3 regions of the Bacillus sp. Marseille-Q1617 genome follow, and region 3 is predicted to be linked to each of the others. Evidence: riboswitches for the same ligand, from Rfam matches in the RefSeq annotation. Region 3 holds a riboswitch; each other region holds the start of a gene.
What was found. Region 3 has a riboswitch for lysine ahead of HWX64_RS15660 (Na+/H+ antiporter NhaC family protein). Riboswitches for the same ligand answer to the same signal wherever they lie in the genome.

Region 1 (2,274 bases), on a different contig from region 3:
TTTCTGAGCTGTCGTGCCAGCCTTTATGTGTAAAGTGAGTATCTGTAGAAACGGAATATACTTCTACGCCAAGCTCTTTAAGAGCTTCGTAGTTATTTTGAAGGTCTTCAAGTTCTGTAGGGCATACGAATGTGAAGTCTGCAGGGTAGAAGCAGAAAATGCTCCATTGACCTTTCAGGCTTTCGTCAGTGACAGTGATGAACTCACCATCTTTGTATGCTTGTGCTGTGAATGGTTTTACTTCTGATCCGATTAAAGACATAGTGTAAATTCCTCCTAAAAGTAGTATGTGGGATTGAGAATTATTAATAGTTTATAATAATTCTAATTCGATATTTATTATTATATATGCTGGTGAAAAAGTCAAGGAAGAAGATTGGATTATTTTTTTGTGTAGTTTATCGGGGGAAAGAGAAAGGGGTTCTTCCGTTTTGTTTCATATGTAGAGAGTCTTCAATCGTTAGAGTCAGATAGAGATAAATCGACAAGTGGCACAATTATTTGGATTCCGGCACAATTATTTGGTATGGCTCCTCTAATCATAGCAAAAGGGGGATATATTTTTAGCTCGAAAACTACTTTTTCAAAAAATAGGTTCAAATCCACTGTGAAATGATAAAAGATTGGCTGTTTTATAAACTTTTTTAACGGTTTAAAAATCTGTTGGGCAAGAAGAGTGGAATGTATCCAATATGTTTCTATTCAAAGGGCAGAGTCACGGGTGGATGGTTAGATGAATCGATTGAAGACGTGAAAAAGGAATTAACGGAATATGTGAAGGAAGCGCTCCTTGGATGCATCGATGAAAGTATTCACTTTACGATCGACGGGGTTTCCCCTGATAAGGCTCAAAATAAGAATATAACATAATAGATTGACAATTTTTCCACCCGGGTGGTATAGTGTCTTTACAAAACTATAAACTTACTCTCTGATAATAGAGGCGCGAGAATGAGGAGTAGCTTTCCTGAGGATGATGGATCCCGGGACGGAAAGTGAAAGGCAGATCGCCGAAACGGGAAGCAGCCTATCGGTTTCCTGTTGGGCTGGCATTGAACAAGTGTCAGACTGTCACAATGGTCACGTTGTGGAGAACTATTGAAGAGATGTTAATACAGAATTCTTCAGAACGTTCTTCGTTTTGATCAGGAAACCGTATGAGCATCGCTTCATACGGTTTTTTTGTGTAGTTTTTTTCGGAGGGGTTTCAGGAGGAGATTCAATATGACAGCAATGGAAACGAATGTACAAGGACAATTGGAAATCGGCGGGATGAGTACGGGCGAGCTTACCGCATTGTACGGAACTCCGCTGATGGTCTATGATGAGAACATGATCCGCCGCAATGCACGCGAGTTCCGCGAGGCGTTCATCGAGAGCGGGCTCGAGTTCCAAGTGGCATATGCGAGCAAGGCGTTTATGTGCAAAGAAATGGTGCGCCTTGCGGAAGAGGAGAATCTGTCGCTGGACGTCGTGTCCGGAGGGGAGTTGTACACGGCGCTCGAAGCAGGATTCCCGGCAGAACGGATTCATTTTCACGGGAATAATAAGTCTGAAGAAGAGATGGTGATGGCGCTTGATGCGGAGATTGGCTGCTTCGTGGTCGACAGCTTCCTTGAGCTTGAGCTCCTGCATGAGCTGGCGAAAGAGCGTGAACACCAGGTGAACATCCTGCTACGTGTGACGCCGGGTGTCGAGGCCCATACCCATGACTACATCATGACGGGGCAGGATGATTCGAAGTTCGGATTCGGGATTTCGACCGGCCAGGCCGACCGCGCGATGCAAATCGCCCTATGCAAGCCGCATTACAATGTACTCGGGATCCATTCCCATATCGGGTCGCAGATTTTTGAGCTGGACGGATTTCAGCAGGCAATCACCGTTCTGTCCGATTTTCTTCAAAGTGTAAGGCTGGAATGCGAAGTTACGCTGCCGGTTTTGAATATCGGGGGAGGCTTCGGGGTGCGTTATACGGAAGAAGACAAGCCGCTTCCGATCTCCGAATATGTAAAAGCGATCACGGACTGCGTGAAGGAAAGCTTCGGCGAGAATGGGTATCCGCTGCCGGAAGTATGGGTGGAACCAGGACGCAGCATCGTTGCGGAAGCAGGGACCACGCTGTACAAAGTCGGGTCGAAGAAAATCATCCCTGACGTGCGCACGTATGTGTCAGTGGATGGCGGCATGACCGATAATCTGCGTCCGGCACTGTACGGCGCGAAATATCATGCGGTGCTGGCGAACCGTCCGAATGAGGAATGCACGGAGCTT
Region 2 (2,274 bases), on a different contig from region 3:
AATCTTTCTGCCCGAATCAATCGATGAAGAACTCGCTATGAAACTCCTTGAAGTGAAGGTCACGCAGCCAAAGAGAGGCAAGAAGAAAGAGCTGGTGAAATTAGCGGAAAAAAATGCCAAGCAGGCGCTTGATGAGAAATTCGCCTTGATCGAGCGGGACGAAGAGAGAACGATCAAAGCGATCGAAAGACTGGGCGAACAGATGGGGATTTACACCCCATTCAGGATCGAAGCTTTTGACAACTCAAATATACAAGGCTCGGCCCCTGTGTCGGCAATGATTGTATTCATAGACGGAAAGCCTGCAAAGAAAGAATACCGTAAATACAAAATAAAGACCGTCAAAGGTCCGGATGATTATGAATCCATGCGCGAAGTGGTGAGAAGAAGGTATTCAAGAGTATTGAAAGACGGACTCCCGCTTCCTGACCTCATCATCATCGACGGAGGGAAAGGCCAAATCGAAGCGGCCCGTGAAGTGCTGGAAAATGAATTGGGACTTGATATACCCTTGGGCGGTCTCGCGAAGGACGATAAACACCAGACATCGGAACTCCTATACGGGAATCCATTGCAGATCGTGCCGCTCGAAAAACGCAGCCAGGAATTTTACCTGCTGCAGCGGATCCAGGACGAAGTCCACCGGTTTGCCATCACATTCCACCGCCAGCTCCGCGGAAAGGGTGCATTCCAGTCCATTCTTGATGAAATCGACGGGATCGGACCGAAGCGGAAGAAGCAGCTTCTGAAGCATTTCGGTTCCATGAAGAAGATGAAGGAAGCAACGGTGGTAGAATTTCAGGATATCGGGATTCCGGAAGCAGTGGCGAAGGTTTTGCGTGAGAAACTGCAGGAATAGGGTCCCCAGGATAATTTTTGGCTCATTCGGGTGAAAGTTCGTTTCACTTGCTTTTCAGCTGAAGCTGAAAAGTCCCGGAAAAAAGAAGAGAGGCAGTCCCAAGCTTGCTTGGTTCCGCCTCTCTTCTTTTTTCCAGGAAATGAGCAAAAAATTAAAAGGAAAAATTCTTGAAAAAACTCATTGCTTCCATTTTTTTCGTGTGCTATAATTATCGATAATTTAAAACATTATCACTTTAAATAGTGGTGATAGAGGTGCGAGCTTCAAGAGTACAGGCAAAGAGGAGTATGGGCTCTGTTGAGATGTCTGGAAAGGGGAGATTCGCCGAAGTGGTGTTAGGCTCATACTAATTCCGCTGGTCCTGCGTTTAAGAAATGCAGGATTGTCAAGATGAATCAATCTTGGAGAGCTATCTCACAATGCCGATGAACGACTCAGTATTATTACTCTAAGTTCATAAAGCAATGAGATATCCGTCTCATTGCTTTTTTTGTTATCAGGCATGAGACTGCAGGTGTTTAGATCATTCAGCCGGCAGCGGGATTTGTGCAGTAGTCAGATGATTCTCTTCAGAAAAAAGATTCCATTTCTACACTCAAAGAGAAAGAAGGAGAAGCTGTGAGTATTATCGTTCAAAAATTCGGTGGAACATCAGTAGGTTCTGTTGAAAAAATTCAAAATGTTGCGTCAAGAATTTTGGAGGAGAAGAATCGGGGAAATGATGTGGTGGTTGTCGTGTCCGCAATGGGGAAAACAACTGATACATTAGTCGGTTTAGCAAGGGAAATCACTTCTCACCCAAGCAAAAGAGAAATGGATATGCTTTTATCCACGGGCGAACAAGTGACAATCTCTCTCTTGACGATGGCATTGCTGCAAGCCGGTCAGGAGGCCATTTCGTATACTGGCTGGCAGGCCGGGATCGAGACAGAATCCGTTCATAGCAATGCACGCATCACCAATATCCATACCGAGAAAATGACAACACAGCTTCAAGGCGGAAAAGTCGTGATTGTAGCTGGGTTCCAAGGAATGACGCCATCCGGTGAAATCACCACACTAGGACGCGGGGGATCCGATACGACAGCTGTGGCAATCGCTGCTGCGTTGAAAGCTGACCGCTGTGATATTTATACGGACGTCGACGGCGTCTATACGTCTGACCCGCGTTATATTGAAGGTGCACGAAAACTGCCTTCCATCTCGTATGATGAAATGCTGGAACTCGCCAATTTAGGTGCAGGTGTCCTGCATCCGCGGGCGGTTGAATTTGCAAAGAATTATCAAATCCCATTAGAAGTGAGATCGAGCCTTGAAAAAGTGGAAGGTACGTATATTGAGGAGGAAGCAAGCATGGAACAGAATTTAGTGGTAAGAGGTGTCGCATTCGAAGACGAAATTGTACGGGTGACTGT
Region 3 (2,274 bases):
GCTAATGCGAATAAGCTTCCATATAATAATGACTTAGTGACATCTGTATTTTCAAATACAGGTAAGATATCGAACGAACCAACTGCCTTATATCCAGTCCAAAGCATCATACCGACTGTTCCGACAACCAGGGCGATGATCGGCCATGCGAGATCGCCTACCGACCCTTTAGAGCTTACAGGCAGATCGTTCTTAAGCTCACCCGGGATCTCTTTATCCGGGTCATAAAGGTTGCCTGTCGTCACCGCTCTTTCTTCATGTTCCTTCATCTTTCCAAAATCAAAGCCTCTATAAGCAACGATCAACACTAGTAATAACGCTGCCCAAACATACAGATTCATAGGAATCATCTGGATGAATGCAGAAAATGCTGTGTATTCAGTGATGCTGTGTGTGGCAAGAATAGAGCCGATGATTCCAATGATATATGCTCCCCAGCTTGATACCGGTGATACCACACAGACCGGTGCCGATGTCGAATCGATGATATAAGCTAGTTTCGCACGGGAAATTTTGTGACGGTCCGTGATCGGTCTTGCAACCTGTCCGACCGCAAGCGCATTGAAATAGTCATCAATAAAAATAATGATACCTAAAACAGCCGCCAATAATTGCGCGCCTCTTCTTGTCTTCACCCGTTTCATCGCCCATTCACCGAATGCGCGGCTTCCGCCGGAAATGTTTACGAAAGCGGTGATGACGCCAAGAATCAATAAGAATAAAATGATGTACACATTCCAGGTATTCAATCCACCGTCGGCAACGAAAATGCCCTTGACGGCTTCCCATATCTTACTGAAAGTGCCTGTAATTGAGAAATCTGTGATTAGAAGTGCTGAAGCGATGATCCCTACACCCAGCGAGAGCAGTACGCGCCTCGTCAAGATAACCATCAGGATGGCTAAAAGGGGCGGGATGATTGAGTAAATTGTGTTTTCCATAATGTCCTCCTCCTATTTGATAGGGGGGGAACCTCATTGCATGACAGAGGAATAAAAAAAGGTAATGATAGAGGATCCTATCATTACCTTTAATGAGTAATGTAAGTGCTCCATCACGATCTGTAGCTCCCCATCATAGAGTATCCCCTATAATGACAGTGTTACCCTTCTTCAAGATAACCCCAGCACATATGCTTCTGACAAACATATCTGCTTCGGCAAAGGTTCCCTTTCATCTGTTGTCTCAGTTGTCATCCTCAAACAGCTTACTCTTGAACCCTGCACCTCTACCCCATCGGATTGATGATGTGGTTATGATATTAAAATTTCCTTTCTTAATATATCAAACTATCACTTTTTTGACAACTTTTTTATTGGGAAAGTGCGAGTACATGTTTTTCCATTCTTGATTACCGCAGTTGATTTCCGTGCAAGACTTCGCTTTTCGCGGGTGACCTGTGAGCCTCCTCGGCTTCGCCTGCGGGAAGAAAAGCGGAAGGGCTTTGTTCAGAGGCGTGTGGCATAAGGCGAATCGGCCACGAAGGCGTTCTTTGCCTTCTTGGACGAGTTGACTTATGACATGTGCCTCTAAGCCCTGGAGCTGGACAGGTCTCACATTGGCCACTTCTCCCGCAGGAGTCTTCGTCTTGCACTCCAACCAACTGCTGGAGCCAGCTATAATAGTATCTATACAAAAGAGTAGATGGTGATATCATAACACCTGAATCAATTCGTCGGGATTTCAATCGATGGTGATGTACCGTCGCCGCTGTTGTTGAAGAACTGAGGTACATCAAGGTGGACGGTATCCATGGCGATGAGTACATCCTGTTTGATGGTTTCTGTTTTGGTTGCAAACGGGATGATGATCTGGACATTGACGGTCAGGGTCACATAGACTTTGACCAGGGCATTGTTTATCCCGAACTCTTCTACTGTATGTTTAATGTCCGAACGCACGTCCCCAATTGAATGGAACCTGATCGGGACTTTAGGTCCCAAGTTCCCGAGTAAGGCGTTATTCGTAGCTTGACCAAGAGGAACAGAATACACGATTCCTTCATCCGCTTTTGTGCCTTCCTCGTCGATTTCTATGTCCGTGATGTATTCCAGATTTTCGATATTCCCTTTTTCAGCTTCCTTTAAATATAGTTGGACTAAATTAGTGATTTCTCCCTGAACGCGGTTGATGTTCTGTGTATTGAAACTGAGAGAGACCACCTCCCCTTCTGCATTTTTGACTTCTTCCGTTATTTCCTCTAACTCAATGGATCCTGCCACCTTTTTGTTGATCGCTTTATTGATGACCATCGTACCGATTCTGCTCGTTTGC

Region 1: linked by a shared signal. The riboswitch ahead of lysA (diaminopimelate decarboxylase) and the one ahead of HWX64_RS15660 (Na+/H+ antiporter NhaC family protein) in region 3 are both predicted to bind lysine.
Region 2: linked by a shared signal. The riboswitch ahead of HWX64_RS17505 (aspartate kinase) and the one ahead of HWX64_RS15660 (Na+/H+ antiporter NhaC family protein) in region 3 are both predicted to bind lysine.

What each region holds. Positions count from the first base shown of each region.
Region 1 is NZ_CAHJXM010000001.1:604,170-606,443, forward strand. Features, by position in the region: gene ahpC (alkyl hydroperoxide reductase subunit C) at 1-262, opposite strand, end outside; gene HWX64_RS02985 (hypothetical protein) at 682-870, shown strand; lysine riboswitch at 931-1,106, shown strand; gene lysA (diaminopimelate decarboxylase) at 1,225-2,274, shown strand, end outside.
Region 2 is NZ_CAHJXM010000003.1:53,533-55,806, forward strand. Features, by position in the region: gene uvrC (excinuclease ABC subunit UvrC) at 1-859, shown strand, start outside; lysine riboswitch at 1,101-1,279, shown strand; gene HWX64_RS17505 (aspartate kinase) at 1,478-2,274, shown strand, end outside.
Region 3 is NZ_CAHJXM010000002.1:859,992-862,265, reverse strand. Features, by position in the region: gene HWX64_RS15660 (Na+/H+ antiporter NhaC family protein) at 1-941, opposite strand, end outside; lysine riboswitch at 1,057-1,239, opposite strand; gene yunB (sporulation protein YunB) at 1,668-2,274, opposite strand, start outside.